One region of the Pseudomonas sp. TE3895 genome, then DNA from elsewhere that is predicted to be linked to it. Evidence: riboswitches for the same ligand, from Rfam matches in the RefSeq annotation. Region 1 holds a riboswitch; each other region holds the start of a gene.
The links. Region 1 has a riboswitch for cobalamin ahead of cobO (cob(I)yrinic acid a,c-diamide adenosyltransferase). Riboswitches for the same ligand answer to the same signal wherever they lie in the genome.
Positions count from the first base shown of each region.

Region 2: linked by a shared signal. The riboswitch ahead of cobW (cobalamin biosynthesis protein CobW) and the one ahead of cobO (cob(I)yrinic acid a,c-diamide adenosyltransferase) in region 1 are both predicted to bind cobalamin.
Region 3: linked by a shared signal. The riboswitch ahead of ACZ889_RS21845 (TonB-dependent receptor) and the one ahead of cobO (cob(I)yrinic acid a,c-diamide adenosyltransferase) in region 1 are both predicted to bind cobalamin.
Region 4: linked by a shared signal. The riboswitch ahead of ACZ889_RS21855 (ABC transporter substrate-binding protein) and the one ahead of cobO (cob(I)yrinic acid a,c-diamide adenosyltransferase) in region 1 are both predicted to bind cobalamin.

Region 1 is NZ_JBWBQE010000001.1:5,730,147-5,734,352, forward strand. Features, by position in the region: gene ACZ889_RS25905 (cobyrinate a,c-diamide synthase) at 1-1,179, opposite strand, end outside; gene cobO (cob(I)yrinic acid a,c-diamide adenosyltransferase) at 1,176-1,787, opposite strand; cobalamin riboswitch at 1,908-2,128, opposite strand; gene ACZ889_RS25915 (C40 family peptidase) at 2,251-2,784, opposite strand; gene ACZ889_RS25920 (C40 family peptidase) at 2,923-3,561, opposite strand; gene hda (DnaA regulatory inactivator Hda) at 3,689-4,206, opposite strand, start outside.
Region 2 is NZ_JBWBQE010000001.1:4,507,305-4,511,510, forward strand. Features, by position in the region: gene cobN (cobaltochelatase subunit CobN) at 1-912, opposite strand, end outside; gene cobW (cobalamin biosynthesis protein CobW) at 916-1,983, opposite strand; cobalamin riboswitch at 2,084-2,300, opposite strand; gene ACZ889_RS20485 (glyoxalase superfamily protein) at 2,402-2,779, shown strand; gene ACZ889_RS20490 (hypothetical protein) at 2,776-3,135, shown strand; gene ACZ889_RS20495 (branched-chain amino acid aminotransferase) at 3,281-4,206, shown strand, end outside.
Region 3 is NZ_JBWBQE010000001.1:4,812,717-4,816,922, reverse strand. Features, by position in the region: gene ACZ889_RS21845 (TonB-dependent receptor) at 1-1,970, opposite strand, end outside; cobalamin riboswitch at 2,080-2,287, opposite strand; gene ACZ889_RS21840 (GNAT family N-acetyltransferase) at 2,444-3,013, opposite strand; gene ACZ889_RS21835 (carboxymuconolactone decarboxylase family protein) at 3,092-3,436, opposite strand; gene lpxO (lipid A hydroxylase LpxO) at 3,555-4,206, opposite strand, start outside.
Region 4 is NZ_JBWBQE010000001.1:4,817,018-4,821,223, reverse strand. Features, by position in the region: gene ACZ889_RS21865 (ABC transporter ATP-binding protein) at 1-509, opposite strand, end outside; gene ACZ889_RS21860 (FecCD family ABC transporter permease) at 506-1,522, opposite strand; gene ACZ889_RS21855 (ABC transporter substrate-binding protein) at 1,522-2,532, opposite strand; cobalamin riboswitch at 2,644-2,841, opposite strand; gene ACZ889_RS21850 (acetyltransferase domain-containing protein) at 2,870-4,036, opposite strand; gene ACZ889_RS21845 (TonB-dependent receptor) at 4,145-4,206, opposite strand, start outside.

The DNA of each region.
Region 1 (4,206 bases):
GCTCAGCCCCCGGGCAATCGGTTCCAGCGCAGTGCTGGTCAGCGAATGGTGATAGGTGTGACCGCGCAAGGTCCCCTCCGGCAGCTCCACCGCCTGCAGCGCCAGCGCGGCCAGGCGCTTCTGCATGGTCGCCTCACCCGGCAGCAAGCCGAGCAGTTCGGCACGTTCACCGGCCACGTCAGTCAGGGCATCGAGCAGGTACAGCATGCCGCCGCACTCGGCCAGCAATGGCTTGCCCTGCGCGTGGTGGGCACGGATCGCCTCGCACATCGGTGCGTTGGCGGCCAGCGCATGGTGATGCAGCTCAGGATAACCACCCGGCAGATACAGGCTGTCTACCGCCGGCAGTTCGTGGTCGTGCAGCGGCGAGAAGAACACCAGCTGGGCACCCTGGTTGCGCAACAGGTCGAGGTTAGCGCCATACGTGAAGGCGAACGCCTCGTCCCGCGCAACGCCTATGCGCACACCGGCCAGCGAGGCAACGCAGGCTTGCGGTTCCGGCTCGGCAAAGCTGACTGGCGGCGGCAACGCCGCATCGCAACTGGCGCCCAGCGCTTCGGCGGCAGCGTCCAGGCGGGTGTCCAGGTCATTCAGCTCGCTGGCCTGCACCAGGCCCAGGTGGCGGCTGGGCAGTTCGATGCCGCGTTCGCGGGACAAGCCGCCATACCAGCGCAAGCCCTCGGTCAGGCTGCCTTCGAGCAGTTGCGCATGACGCAGGCTGCCTACCCGATTGGCCAGCACGCCGGCGAACGGCAGATCGGCCTGGTACCGCGCCAGGCCCAGGGCCAGGGCTCCGAAGGTCTGGGCCATGGCTGTGCCATCGATCACCGCCAGCACCGGAACGCCAAAGTGGCGCGCCAGGTCGGCGCTTGACGGGGTGCCGTCGAACAGCCCCATCACCCCTTCGATGAGGATCAGGTCAGCCTCGCCAGCAGCTTCCCACAGCAGACGACGGCTTTCTTCGGCACCGATCATCCACAGGTCCAGCTGATACACCGGCGCGCCACTGGCCCGCTCGAGAATCATCGGGTCAAGAAAGTCGGGCCCGCATTTGAACACCCGCACCTTGCGCCCGAGGTTGCGGTGCAGACGGGCCAGCGCAGCAGTGACGGTAGTCTTGCCCTGGCCTGAGGCGGGTGCCGCGATCAACACGGCGGGGCAGTGGCGCGATCGACTCACAGTTCGACGCCCTTCTGTGCGCGGATACCGGCCTGGAAGGCGTGCTTGAGCATGCCCATTTCGGTCACGGTATCGGCCAGTTCGATCATCTCGGGCTTCGCAGCGCGGCCAGTGACAATCACATGCTGCATGGGCGGGCGGGCTTGAATGTCGGACAGTACCTGGTCCAGGTCGAGGTAACCATGTTTGAGGGCGATGTTGAGCTCGTCCAGCACCACGAACTGTACACCTGGGTCCTGCAGCAACTGGCGCGACACCGCCCAGGCGGCTTGCGCAGCAGCGATGTCACGCTGGCGGTCCTGGGTTTCCCAGGTAAAGCCCTCGCCCATCACGTGGTAGCGCACTTGTTCGGGGAAGCGACGGAAGAACAGCTCCTCGCCGGTGCTGTTGCGGCCCTTGATGAACTGCACCACACCGCATTGCATGCCGTGGCCCAAGGCGCGCGCGAGCATGCCGAAGGCCGAACTGCTCTTGCCCTTGCCATTGCCGGTCAGCACCAGCAGCAGGCCACACTCGTTAGGGGAATTGGCGATGCGTTCGTCGATGACCGCCTTCTTGCGCTGCATGCGCGCCAGGTGGCGTTCGTCGCGTTCGGTGGAATCGCTCATCAGGGTTCTCCGCTGGCTGGCACCACGGCAATGCGCGGCGACAGGTAATAGGCAGGCAAACGGAGAACGCGCAGAGGCCATGGCTGGGCGCCACGGTGCACCGCGCATCACCCTCCGTGATGCCGTTGGCAGTATCAGGCCGGTCTCCGGGCTTGTGAGTGGGCCTTGGCCCTGGCCTGCGCGCCTTCCCGGATGCTGGCATCCAGTGGCCCTGCGCGGCCTTTTACTCATCCACCGTTGCGGGGGCAGCGCCGGAATCGCGCCATGCTGGCGCCCACCGGCTTCCCAGTTTCACCCTGCCCAGTCGGGGCTGGCAGGGCACCTGAAACACGCCGCGAAGGTTAGAGGGTTGCACCGGGAGCGTCAATCGAAGCGGGAGGTCTGGCGGGTGAGCAAACCACCTTGAATCCAGGCAGCCGGTATCGGCCCCGAGCTCGAGGAGGCCGCTAAACAGGCATGGATATCAAGGGTTCTGTGCCAGATGCCCTTGCGGAATCACCCGCTTGGCCTGCAGGTAGGCCTTGGCCCAGTAGCTGTTTGACAGGTAGTCCAGGCGCACGGTGCCACCGGTGGAAGGTGCATGCACGAAGCGCCCGTCCCCGACATAGATGCCGGCATGGCTGACCTGCGAGCCGCCACTGGTGGCGAAGAACACCAGGTCACCAGACTGCAGCGAACTGACATCCACCGTCGGTGCGCGCATGACAATCATCTCTCGCGTCGAGCGCGGCAGGCTGATGCCAGCAGCATCACGGTACACATACTTGATCAGGCCGCTGCAGTCGAAGCCGGAATCCGGCGTATTGCCCCCCCAACGATAGGGCGTACCAACCAGACCAATGGCGCGGATCAGCACGTCATCGGCAATCGGTGAGGGACTGGGCTGGCTATAGGTAACCTGCGGCTGTACCACAGGGGCCGGCGCAGGCGCACGGCTGGAGCATGCAGCCAGCAAGGCTGCCAAGGAGAAAAATGCGAAGCGCGCCATCTTTACCATGGCCAGAACATCCTGTCTGAGACCGCTGCGCTGCAGCCGAAAAGAGTTGAGAGTTTAGATTAGACGCTTTCTGTAAATGCGCACGGCGGCGAGCTTTTTTAAAGCATCACCGCCGCGGCAGGGTACATCATTTTGATATCAGTTGCGCGCGATGTTGGTCGGCGCCATGGCCAAGGCTCGCTTGGCTTCAATGAAGGTCTTGCTCCAGTAACGATCACCGAGGCTGTCGATGCGCACACCACCACTGCGGCGGCTGCTGGAGTGGATGAACTGGTTGTCGCCCAGGTAGATCCCGGCATGGCTTACCCGGCCACGGCCATTGGTGCTGAAGAACAGCAAGTCACCTGGCTTGAGCTTGTTGCGGGCCACTTTCGGGGCATCGACGTTGATCATTTCACGCGTGGAGCGCGGCAGCGTCATGCCCGCTTCTTCGCGGAACAGGTAACCGATGAAGCCACTGCAGTCGAAGCCGGACTTTTCCGAGGTACCACCGAAGCGGTAGCGGGTGCCGATCAACGACATGCCGCGCTCGAGAATGCTGTCAGCCAGAACCGGCAATTGGTAAGGCTTGCTGCCGGAGAAAGACGCCAGGTCATCTTCGGTGGCCAGCTCTTCCGGCTCGCCGAATACCGACGAGGAAGAGGCCTTGGCCTTGATAGCCGATTGTGCAGTGATCGGCGTGTGATCCTGGGGCTGAGATACCGGGCCTTGGGCCGCGCAGCCAAAAAGCAGGGTCACGAGTGCGAGTGGCACGAGGGGTGCGAAGCGCTTTAGCATGGGCACGACCGTGTCTGTAATCCTTTAGAAGGGTGAAACTATGCCCTCTATCATGGCCATTTGCAAATTTTATCGAAAAAGATGTGACTTTTTTGTTTTACCGCTCTGGCCCAGGGTTTTCAGGGGGTTACCAGCCGAGGGTTTCCTTGAGAAAAGGAATGGTGAGCTTGCGTTGTGCCTGCAGCGACGCCTGATCGAGGCGCTCGAGCAAGTCGAACAACGCGCTCATGCTCCGCGCGCCGCGGGTGAGGATGAAATGGCCGACTTCGTCGGTCAGGTGCAGGCCACGGCGCGAAGCTCGCAGCTGCAAGGCGCGCAGCTTGTCTTCGTCGGACAGGCCACGCATCTGGAACACCAGCGCCAGGGTCAACCGCGACTTCAGGTCCGGCAGCTTGATCGGCAGCTCACGCGGTGATGCCGAGGCAGCCAGCAGCAAGCGTCGGCCGCTGTCGCGCAGGCGGTTGAACAGGTGGAACATGGCCTCTTCCCAATCCGCCTTGCCGGCGATCACATGCAGATCGTCGATGCACACCAGTTCGTACTGGGCCAGGTAGTCGAGCAGTTCTACGCCACGGTCGAGCAATTGCGCTAGCGGCAGGTAGACAGCGGGCTCGCCACGTTGCTGGAAGCGATGGGTGGCGGCCT
Region 2 (4,206 bases), 1.2 Mb from region 1:
CTCGCTGGCTTCCCAGCCTGGCTGGTTGTCCTGCGCGCAGATTGCCTGAAGCACCGGGATGTCGCGGCGAAACGGGCGCAGGTTGGGGCGCTCGGGGCTGGACAAGGCGAAACCGGTGGTATTGACCAGCACTTCGGCGCCGACCTCGTCCAGCCAGGCTTCGACCTGTTCCAGGCAGGCGCTTTCCTTGAGGCTGGCCACGGCGATCGGCAACGGGTTCAGGCCGGCAGCCTGCAGGCGCTGGCAGAACACGTCGATGAACGCGGTATTGGCCGCTTGCAGGTGCGAACGGTAGAACAGCAACGGCGCCACTGGCTGCTCGGGGTGCCAGTGCGGGTACCAGTCCTCGAGTGTCGCGCTGCCCTTGGCGGGGTGATAGACCGCCGTGCGCGGCAAAGGCTGCGGCTCGTCCCAGGCATAGTCGCGGCCCAGCCATTGGCTGGCCAGGCAGTTGAACAGGTTGATGGCGTTGGCCTTGCCGCCCTGGCGCAGGTAATGCCAAAGCCGCTCGGCCTGCTCACCGCGGACGTTGCCCAGACTGGTCAGCTCCGGGTCCGGACGGTCATCGCCCGGCACCAGAATCAGCTGCACGCCACGGGCGGCCAGCTCGACCAGTTGTTCGACACCATAGCGCCAGTAACCAACGCCACCGTGCAGCGACACCAGGATGACCTTGGCGTGGCGCAGCACCTGGTCGACATACAGGTCGACCGAGGCATGGTTCTGCACCTGCATCGGGTTGGCCAGGCGCAGGCTGGGAAAGTCTTCGGGCAATTGCTCGGCGGTGTCGGCGAGCAAGGCCAGGTGTGAATCGCCGCTGCAGAGAATCACCAGCTCGGCGGGTGTCTGGCCGAGGTCGGCAATGCTGTCATCCGGTACGAAACCACCGGGCTGGGTCCGCAGCAGGTGCATGGGTCAGGCGCCCAGTGCCTGGCGCAGGCGCGCTTCCAGCTGGGCAGCATCGAGGTCCTGGCCGATCAGCACCAGGCGGGTGATGCGCGGCTCATCGGCGCGCCAGGCGCGGTCGAAGTGCTTGTCGAAACGGGTGCCCACGCCTTGTACCAGCAGGCGCATCGGCTTGCCCGGGATGGCGGCGAAGCCTTTGGCGCGCAGGATACCGAACTCCACCACCAGCAGGGTCAGCGCATCGAGCAGCAGGCTTTCGTCGGCTTCTGGCAGGTCGATGGAGATGGAGTCGAAAGCGTCGTGGTCATGATCGTCATGATCGTCGCCGTCGTGGTGCGAATCGTGGTGGGTTCGGCGGCCATCGATATGCGCCTCGGACTCGGCACCCACGCCCAGCAGCACCTCCAGTGGCAGCTTGCCGCTGCTGGCCTCGATCACTTTCACCGCCGGCGGCAGTTCTTCGGCCACCTCGGCACGCACCTTGGCCAGGCCTTCGGCGTCGATCAGGTCGGCCTTGTTCAACACCACCAGGTCGGCGCTGGCCAACTGGTCAGCAAACAGCTCATGCAGGGGCGATTCATGGTCCAGGTTAGGGTCGAGCTTGCGCTGGGCATCGACCTGGTCCGGGTAGGCAGCAAAGGTGCCAGCGGCCACGGCCGGGCTGTCGACCACGGTGATGACCGCATCGACGGTGCAGGCGTTACGGATTTCCGGCCACTGGAACGCTTGTACCAATGGCTTGGGCAGGGCCAGGCCGCTGGTTTCGATGAGGATGTGGTCGAGGTCGCCACGGCGGGCCACCAGCTCGCGCATCACCGGGAAGAACTCTTCCTGCACGGTGCAGCACAGGCAGCCGTTGGCCAGCTCGTAGACGCGGCCGCTGGCTTCTTCCTCGGTGCAACCGATGCTGCACTGCTTGAGGATTTCACCATCGATGCCCAGTTCGCCGAATTCGTTGACGATGACCGCAATGCGGCGCCCTTGGGCGTTGTCGAGCATGTGGCGCAGCAAGGTGGTCTTGCCCGAGCCGAGGAAGCCGGTGACGATGGTGACGGGGAGCTTGGCCAGTGTTTTCATGTCGCATTGCCCTTGGCAGTGTGGCGCGGGCATGCAGGACGACAGCCGCAGGCCAGGCCGGCCGGGCTTGTTCGCCACCGGATCACCCCGCCCGGTTGAAAGTCGAAAACGTGACGAGGCAGGTCTCCTGGCTTGCACCGTTCCATGTCCCCGTTCAGTCGAACAGCGGGCTGGCGGGATGACGCCTTCCCGCGCGCTGGCGCAGTGGCTGTGTCGATCCGTTGTCGGTGCTTACAGTTGCGGGGGCAGCCGCGGCTTGTACCGCGTTCCCGTCTTAGCTTCGGCCAGGCCGAAGAACCTCGAAGTGGGCAAGGCTACGCAGTGGCTGGCGGGTGGTCAACCATTGCTGCGGGGCCGGTCGACAACGCTGGGCGCAAGTGCGCTACAGTGGCGCCTTATCCACGGTCAAGGACGCACCATGCCCCTCGCCCCCGCCATACCTGTACTGCGCATATTCTCGATCGACAAGGCCAAGGAGTTCTACCTCGATTTCCTGGGTTTCAGCCTGGACTGGGAGCACCGCTTCAGCCCGGACTTGCCGTTGTACATGCAGATCCACCGTGATGGCCTGATCCTGCACCTTTCAGAGCACCATGGCGATGCCTGCCCTGGCTCGACCGTGTTCGCCCGCCTCGACGACCTGCACGCGCTGGAGTGTGAATTGCAGGGTAAACAGTACGGTTTCGCCCGGCCTGAGGCCGAGCGCCTGGATTGGGGCCTGCAGATGCAGGTGTGGGACCCGTTCGGCAACCGCCTGCGCTTTTGCCAACAGATCGATGACGAGGCCAACCCGTGAAGGCATTGGGCAAACGCGAAATGGGCCGCCTGGAGCGGGAGTTGGTCGCGTGCCTGACCGATGCCTGCGAAGCCGCCAAGGCGGAGATTGTCGGCTTCAGTTGGCTTACCCATCGCCTCGACCCCGAGGACTTTCCGGGCAGCCTGCGTATTACCTGGGTATTCGAGCAAGAGGCCGATAAAGCCGCTGCAGTGGCGGGCGACGCAAAGGCACGTATGCTGGCACTGACCTGCCAGGCATTGGACCACGCTGGAATACAGCTGGACCATCCCGCTTGGCATGTACGCTATGACAGCGAAGAGGCCTGTGCACGGGTGCATGGCGGGGACTGGGGAAAACGCCTGCGGGGGCATTGACCCTGCGGTTTGACGATAGTATCGCTTCGCAGCCTATCAATTCGTGACTGGCCGTTCCCGATCCGCCAAGGATGGTTTAAGGTGGCATGGTGCGCATATAACAGCAGCCCGAGCGATCGGGCACTTGCAAGACAATGAGGGTGTCATGAGCAACGAAAGCATTAATTGGGACAAGCTGGGTTTCGACTACATCAAGACCGACAAACGCTACCTGTCCGTATGGCGCAATGGCGAGTGGGACAAGGGCACCCTGACCGAAGACAACGTACTGCACATCAGTGAAGGCTCCACGGCCCTGCACTACGGCCAGCAGTGCTTCGAAGGCCTGAAGGCCTACCGTTGCAAGGACGGCTCGATCAACCTGTTCCGCCCGGACCAGAACGCGGCCCGCATGCAGCGCAGCTGCGCACGCCTGCTGATGCCGCACGTGCCGACCGATGTGTTCATCGAAGCGTGCAAGCAAGTGGTCAAGGCGAATGAAAAGTTCGTGCCACCGCACGGCAAAGGCGCCCTGTACCTGCGCCCGTTCGTGATCGGCACCGGCGACAACATTGGCGTGCGCACCGCCCCCGAGTTCATCTTCTCGGTGTTCGCCATCCCGGTTGGTTCGTATTTCAAGGGCGGCATGAAGCCGCACAACTTCCAGATTTCCAGCTTCGACCGTGCAGCCCCGCAGGGCACCGGCGCGGCCAAGGTCGGTGGCAACTACGCTGCCAGCCTGCAGCCGGGCGCTGAAGCGAAGAAGGCCAACTTCGCCGACGCCATCTACCTCGACCCGCTGACCCACACCAAGATCGAGGAAGTCGGTTCGGCCAACTTCTTCGGCATCACCGCCAACAACGAGTTCGTCACCCCGAAATCGGCCTCGGTACTGCCAGGCATCACCCGCCTCTCGCTGATGGAACTGGCGCAATCGCGTCTGGGCCTGACCGTGATCGAAGGCGATGTCGAGATCAGCAAGCTGGACCGCTTCGTCGAAGCCGGTGCCTGCGGCACCGCAGCCGTGATCACCCCGATCGGCGGCATCGAGTACAACGGCAAGCTGCACGTGTTCCACGACCTGGAAAAGGT
Region 3 (4,206 bases), 920 kb from region 1:
TCGACCACGGTGTACCCGGGGGCGCTCTGGGTATTGGCGGTATCGGCATAACGCTCATCCACATAGCGCGCCCCAATGCCGGCCTCCACCTGCTGGCCGAAGCCTTTGCTCAACCAAAGGTTGGCGGTACGCCGTGGCACGTTGGCCGGCCGGTTGCCTGCCCGGTCCTGCGGCATGCCGCCGACCATTTCGTCGAAGTCGTCGTACTTGGCACGTACCAGCGATGCGTTGGCCGACACCTGCCACTGATGGGCCAGGGCCAGCTCCAGCGTCGCTTCCAGGCCATCGGAGGTCTGCTGCCCGGCTTGTTGCTTTTCGTGCGTGATCGGGTCGTCCACCAGCAGCTTTTTCTTGACGATGTGGTAGGCGGCAAGCGTCCATTCGCCGCGCCCCTCCCAAAAGCGCTGCTTGAGGCCGACCTCGGTCTGCTTCGCCTCGGTCAGGTCATAGTTCATCTGCGCGGGGCTGAGGCTGATGAGGTTGTTGACCCCATCCTCGCTGGTTGAGTACTGGCCGTACAACGACAGGTCGTCGTTGAGTGCATACACCAGCCCGACGCGCCAGTTGCCCCCTTGCAGGCTGCGATCGCTGCGGCTGTCGTCGGTCAGGTTGTTGCGGTCGATGTGGTTCTGGTCGCGACGCACACCGGTAACCAAAGACAGGCGGTCGCTCAATTGCAGGCGGTTTTCGGCAAACAGGGCAAAGGTATGGGTGGTCGAGAGCGTTTGCGGCCGCAACGGCGAGGCGCTATGAAACCCGCCGGGCTGTGGCTGCCACGGGTCGATATAGTCGCCGCCGACATCGTTGTAGGGTGAATTGCTGTCGACGTTGAATCGCACCTTGTTGTACTCGGCACCGAGCACGGTCTTGCTGGCCAGGCCTAACAGGCTGTGGTCGAAGGTGAAGGTCTGGCGGTCACCGAACTGTTCCTGGTTGTGCTTGATCTCCAGGTAGCTGCCGCGCAGCAGTTGCTGACGCCCGGTGTCCCAGCTGTAGTCCTCGGCGTTGCGCCAGTGGCGGCGGCTTTTGATGTAGTACAGCTGGTTGCTGGCGCTGAGCTGGTCGTTCAGCGCCCAGTCGGTCGTGAGCCGGGTCCATTCATCAACGTACTGCTGCACGTCGTTCTGCACGTTGTAGTTCTTCTTGCGCAGGCTGCTGCGGTAGTGGCCGTCGATCAGCGGGGTACCGTAGTAGTTGGCAGGTTGTGCATCGCCGCGGTCATGGGCCAGTGTGAAGCTGAGGTCATCACTGGCATCGAAACGCAGCGCGGCGCTCAGGGCCAGGCTACGTGAAGCGGTACGGTCGACCCAGCCATTGCCGTCCTGCTGGTTCAGCGTCAGGCGGTAGCTCAGGCGCTCGCTGAGACTGCCGCCGCTGTCCAGGCCGAGCTGCTGGCGGTCCCACGAGCCGTAACCCAGGCGCAGGTGGTTGCGCACCTCGCCGGCAAAAGGTTTTTTCGGGATCACGTTGATCACTGCGCCGGTGGCGCCTTCGCCATGCAGTACCGAGGCCGGGCCGCGAATCACCTCGATGCGTTCGACCATCCACGGGTCGACCGGGAAGGTCTGGGTGCCGGCACCGGTGTACAGGCGCGCGCCGTCGAACAGGGTCATCACCGAGCTGTGGCCGGCAAATCCGCGGGCAGACAGGCCTGTACCGCCGTCCCCCGGGGAGCCGACGAAGGTGATGCCCGGCGAGCGGGTCACAGCATCCTGCACCGTGATGTTGTTGCGCTGCTGAATCTGCCGTTCGCTGATGCTGCTGGTGCTGGCCGGTGTTTCCAGGGCGCTGAGGCCAAGGCGCGAGCCGGCCTGGGTCGGCGTGGCCAGGTCGATGGCGCGGCTGTCCTGGGTGTCGGTGATGGCCGTGGAAGGCAGGGCCAGAGGCTGCGGGGCGCGGTCATCAGCCAGCGCCGGCAGGGCAACGGCCAGGCAGGCCGCCAGGGGGTGAAGCTTGAACATACGGGACATGTCGTTCCACTGCTGCAGGAATGAATGGATCCCGGTGGAAAACACGCAAAGGCGAACCATGCAGGCAGGCGCGCGCACGGATTCCGGCCTGCGCCCGCCCACCGCGGGTTGCCAAGTGAAGCTCCAGGCCGGTCTCCGGGCTTGCGAGGGGCATGAAACCTTCACCTTCCCATGCTTGAGCACAGTGGTATCTCGAAGGGTTCGCTCGCTTACCGTTGCGGGGGCAGCACCGGACTTGTCGTGGGCAACACGACGCACCGGTTTCCCGTTTCACCCTGCGCGCGGCGGCGCAGGGCACCTGAAACTGGCGCGCATCTGACCACTGAAATGCTGGGGCGTCAAATGTTGGCGTGCTGTGAATGCTGAGAAAAAACAACAGGTTGTGCGTTTTTGCGGCGCCGAGACCAAATGTGGCATGAACATCAGGCCCCAGCTTGACGAGCTTGGTGTGAAGGCAGGCTTGCCTGAAATCGCTAGCGCCCGCGGCGGCGCGATACCCGTGCCTCGATGTTCTTGCGCCCGATCAGCAGCGGCGGCTTCTCCACCACCGGCTCATCCGCCAGCCACTTGTACATCACCAGGCAGTCCACCAGCCCCAGGCGGGCATGACGGTAGGCCTTGGGCAAACGGCCGACTGTTTCAAAGCCCAGCTTGTGCCATAGCGCCACGGCCACTTCGTTGGTGGCTACCACCGAGTTGAACTGCAATGCCAGAAAGCCTTCCTGGCGCGCCAGCTTTTGCGAGTGCTCGCACATCAAGCGCGCCACGCCCCGGCCGCGCGCCTGTTCGCAAACCATGTAGCCGCAATTGCCCACATGCGCACCAGGCCCGGCAGCATTGGGCTTGAGGTAATACGAACCCAGTAGCTCGCCATCTTCTTCGGCCAACAGCGTGTGCAAGGGCAGCTCCAGCCACAGCTGGCGCGCCTGTTCGAAGCTCAGGGCCGGGTCGAAAGCGTAGGTTTCACGGGCTTGGACAATGGCCTGGAAGGTGGGCCAGAAACGATCGAAATCGTCCGGCGTCATGGGGCGAATGTGGATCATGCGGGTTCCTGCGCGGGGTGAGCCGCCCAGTCTGGGTGGCGCGGCGCCGTCGCGCAAGGGCGACGACGCCGTTTGTGCTCAACCGTTGGCCTTGCCCACCGCGTCCATTGCGCGGGCCGAGTACACCAGCGCGGCACCGGCGTTCATGGCCACGGCCACGCCGAGGGCCTCGGCAATTTCCTCGCGGCTGGCCCCCGCTTTGACGGCCTGCTGCGAATGCACGGCGATACAGCCGTCGCAGCGGGTGGTCACAGCCACGGCCAAGGAGATCAGCTCGCGGGTCTTGGCATCCAGGTGGTTGGTTTTGGCGCCTGCACCGCTGGCGGTCATGTAGCCGGCTACGGTGTCGGGGGAGAGTTGCTTGAGATCGCCGATGCCGGCCATCAACTGCTTACGGTAGGCGTCCCAGTCCATCATGCTCATCGTCTTCACCTTGGGGGGTTGCGAGTGGAGCTTTCAGGCTAGTCGAAGCGTGGCACGTGCGAGGCGGTACTTTGGTGGGTAAACGCAGGTCACTCGTACAGTGGCCTGCGTTGAGCCTTCAGATGTAGATGAACACCAGCACCAACGCCGCGACCACTGCCCATTTTTCCAGGTAGTAGCGCAGGCGATTGCGCTTCTTCAGCGCCTTGCCACGCTCGCGGATCTTGTAGATGCGGGTGAACAGGCGGTTGATGCCACCGGTCTTGTCGCTGGCGTCGTTGGGCGCAGCGGCAGCGGCCATCACGTTGCGGCTGAACCAGCGGTTGAACGCGGTTGCCCAGCGGTACTTGAGCGGGCGTTCGACGTCGCAGAACAGGATGATGCGGTTGTGCTCGGTGGTGTTGGCTGCATAGTGGATGTAGGTTTCGTCGAAGATCACCCCCTCACCATCGCGCCAGGCGTATTTCTCGCCGTCCACGTCGATGTAGCAGCCGTCGTCATTCGGCGTGTCCAGGCCCAGGTGGTAACGGTACGAGCCGGCATACGGGTCACGGTGGCGCACCAGCTTGGCTCCCGGAGGCAGGGTAGCGAACATGGCGGCCTTGACCGTGCCGATACCTTGCAGCAGCTCGGTCGTGCGTGGGCAAAGGGCCATTGCCGACGGGTGGCTTTCGCCATACCACTTCAGGTAAAAACGTTTCCAGCCGGTCTTGAAGAACGAGTTGAAACCGACGTCATCGTAATTGTCGGATTTCTTGATTTCGCCTACG
Region 4 (4,206 bases), 910 kb from region 1:
AGCAGCACCTGCGGCCGTTGGGCCAGCGCACGGGCGATGTGCACACGCTGGCGCTCGCCACCGGACAGCGACCCCCACAGGCGCGTGCGCAGGTGCAGGGCGTCGAGGTCGGCCAGGGCTTGCTCGACGATGGCGCAGTCCTGCCGGGAGAACGGTGCCAGGGCCGAGAGCCACGGCGTGCGGCCCAAGGCAACCGCGTCGAATACGCTGATCGCATCGAGTGTGTCGGCCTGTTGCTCGACCAGTGCCAGCGCTTGGGCAACACGGCGGCGGGGCATCTGTGCCAGTGGCTCACCCAGGAGCTGCACGCTGCCCCAGGCGGGGTTGCGCAGCCCTGCCAGCAACTTCAACAGCGAGGATTTACCCGAGCCGTTGGGGCCGACGATGCCCAGGGTCTCACCGGCGACAACGCGAAGGTCGATATCGCTGAGCACGGTATTGCCGGCCAGTTGCAACCCCAGCCCATGGCAGGCCAGCGGGGGGATGCGAACAGCTGCCATGGCTGTCATGGGCGCCCCCGACGGCTGACCAGAATCAGCGCGAATACGGGGGCACCGATCAGCGCCGTAACCACGCCCACCGGGATCACCTGGCCGGTGATCAGCGTGCGCGAAAGAATGTCTGCCGCAATCAGGAACAGCGCACCGCCCAGTGCGCTGGCGGGCAACAGACGGCTGTGCCCGGGGCCGAGCAGAAGGCGCAGGGCATGGGGGATAACCAGCCCGACAAAACCGATGGCGCCGACAATGGACACCATCACCGCCGTCACCAGCGCTGCACAACTGATCAGCAGCAACTGGGTGCGCCGCACCGGGATGCCCAGCGAGGCGGCCGAATCGGCACCGAAGGTGAAGGCATCCAGCGCACGGCGATGCCACAGGCACACCAGCAAGCCGAAAACCGCCACCGGTACGGCCAGCCACACCGAAGGCCAGCGCACGCCGCTCAGGTTGCCCAGCAGCCAGAACAGGATGCCGCGCGCCTGCTCGGCGGTGGCTGACTTGGTGATCAGGAAGGCGGTCAGTGCATTGAACAGCTGCGAGCCGGCGATACCGGCAAGGATGACCTGTGCATTGTTGCTGCTGGGGCCGGCCGCGCGGGCCAGCACCAGCACCAGGGCGAATGCGGCCCCGGCGCCGATGAAGGCCCCAGCAGACATGCTTAATGCCAGGCTACCCAGCCCCAGCAGGCCGACCAGTACCGCGCCGGTCGAGGCGCCGGCAGACAGCCCCAGCAGGTAGGGCTCGGCCAGTGGGTTGCGCAACATCGCCTGCAGGATGACACCGCAGGTGGCCAGCCCGGCGCCGCAAGCGGCGGCGACCAGGGTGCGGGTCAGGCGGTAGTTCCAGATGATGCCGGCGTCGATCGGGTCCACCGGGTAATCGGCTTGCCACAGGTGGTTGGCCAGCACCTGGCCAACCACGCTGGGCGACAGGTTGGTTTCGCCAATGGCGGTACCGGCCAGCAGGGCGGCCAACAGAGCGGCCAGGGCAACCGCGATGCAGGGTAACAGGCGGTTCATCACGGGGCTGCTTTACCGCTGGCGAAGGCCGTGGACAGCGTCTGCACGCCGCGGAACAGGCGGATGCCGGCCTGCATGGCGTCAGCGTCGAGGACAATGATGCGGTCGTGCTTCACCGCGTCCATGTTGCGGGTTACCGGGTCACTGCGCAGGAATTCGAGTTTTTTCTGGTAGTCGTCGGCGGGGAAACGGCGGCGGTCCATGCGCGCGATGATCAGCCAGGTCGGATTGGCCTTGGCCAGGGTTTCCCAGCCTACGCTTGGCCATTCTTCGCTGGACTCGACCACGTTGCGCACACCGAGGGTGCGCAGCATGAAATCGGCAACACCTTGGCGGCCGGCCACATAGGGGTCGATGTCCAGGTCGGCGCTGGAGAACCAGAACAGCGCCGAAGTTGCCGACAGGTCCTTGCCGGCCAGTTGTGCCCTGGCACTGTCCAGACGCCCTTGCAACTCGGCGTTCAGGGCCGCGCCGCGGTCCTGAACGTCGAAGATCTCGGCCAGTTGGCTGACGCTCTTGTAGATGCTGTCTACCTGGAACGCTTGCAGGCGGGTGCCGTCTGCACCGACCAGGTTGTTTTTGCCCTCGCAGTCCGATGGCAGCACGTAGGTGGGGATCTTCAGCTCATCGAACTGCTCGCGGGTGGCGACCACGCCCTGGGCACCGACCATCCATTCGAACTGCGCCGCGACCAGTTGCGGGCGCTTGCCGACCACCGCCTCGAAGCTGGGGTCGTTGTCGGCCAGGCGCGGCACCTTGGCGTTCACCGCCTGGTATTCCGGCAATACGTTGTTGAACCACAGCGAGGTGCCCGCCAGCTTGTCACCCAGCCCCAGGGCATAGAGCAGCTCGGTACCGGCCTGGCCGATGGTGACGGCGCGCTGCGGCGCCTGGGCAAAAACCTGCGGCTTGCCGCAGTTGTCGACCGTCAGCGGATAGTGGGTGGCAGCGGCCTGGGCCAGGCCAGTGAGGCTTAGGCCCGCGAGCAGGGTGGCGAAACGGGGCAGCATGCTGGGCGATCTCCTATCGGACAGTTCTGGTGAGGAACGCACGGACAGGCATCGCCGAGCCCCAGCGGGTGGCCGGGGCAACACGGATGGCCAATCCCGGACACCCCGCCGGTTGGTGAATGTAGGCCGGCAGGTCTCCTGACTGGTGCGTCACGGCCCGGCTCCGGCCTTCCCGGGCGGTAGGCCCAGTGGCATCGATGGAGCAGGCTCGGCACCTACAGTTGCGGGGGCAGTTCCGATTGGCCTGTACTGGCAGGCCTGGGATTCCCTGTTAGTTCCGTGGTGGAAACCGGCGGCCCGCATGGTAGACCATCGCGCCGCCAGGTGAAAACGCTTTTCAGAAGTACTTCAGCCAACGGATGTCGCGGCGACGCTGCTTCAGGCGGGCGAACCCGCGCACCGGCAGGTACAGCGCAACCGCCAGCAGCACCGCGCCCAGCCACACCGCTGCAATACCGTCGAAACCGAAGTAGTCGCCATGGTTGAGCCCGAACAGCCCCACGCAGGCCAGGTACAGCAGCTTCAGCACATACAGGTGCAGCAGGTAGAAGAACATCGGTGCCGCACCGAACACCGCCAGGGCAGTGATCCAGCGCGCCTGGCCGGCCCGTTCGAACGCGCGCAACAACAACAGGCCGCAGCCCAGGGTCAGGGTCAGGAACAGCAGCGACGGTGGGTATTTGGTGATGTTGAAGAAGCTCATCAGGGTTTGCGTGAAGGTTGGGTAACCGCTCCACGGTCCCTCACCGTAACCGTTGAACATGCGCAGCAGGACAAAGCCAAGCAGTGCGAGCAAACCCGCCACTAGCAGGTGTTGCTGGCGTTGGCCGGCATCGCTGCCGCGGGCGAACCAGGGCCCCAGGCCGTAACCCAAGGCGATGACGCCGATCCACGGCAGCACCGGGTAAGACGTGCGCAGGTGCAGGTTTTCGGAAAACGCCAGCCAGCCGCGATCATGCAGGATTGCCCACGGCACATGCAGGGCTGAATCCACGCCAAAGTGCAGGCCGTCGAGCAGGTTGTGGCCGGCGACGATGCTGGCGCCCAGGGCGAGCAGTGCGGCGCGTGGCAGCCACACCAGCAGCGACAGGGCGATCATGCTGACGCCGATGGCCCAGATCACTTGCAGGTAGATCACGCTCGGGGGCAACTGGAAGGTCCAGGCGAAGTTGACCAGGGTGAACTCCAGCACCACCAGGAACAGCCCGCGTTTGAACAGGAACGCCGAGATGTCGCCACGGCCCTGATGCTTCTCGCCATACAGCCAGGCCGACAGGCCGGTCAGCAGGACGAACACAGGCGCACACAGGTGAGCGAGGGTGCGGCTGAAGAAAAGCGCCGGTTCCGTGGTGTCGATGGCCATGGGGTCGCTGACCTGGCGGTGCAGGAGGAAAGTCTCGCGGACGTGGTCCAGGAGCATGAACAGGATCACCAGGCCGCGCAGGGCATCGATGCTCTGCAGGCGCTGGGTGATCAGAGTGGGCGTGGCGATGGCGCTTGTCATGGATGGACGCTAATAGTAATGAATGTCATATAGAACGTTATCTTATAACCAGCAGGTGAAGGGTTGGTAGCGGTTTTTGTGCATCCGTGCTGTGAAGGGGTATTCAGGTCAGAAGCTGTAATCCACCGTCGCGAAGTACGACCGCGGCATCCCCATCAACCACTGCTGCC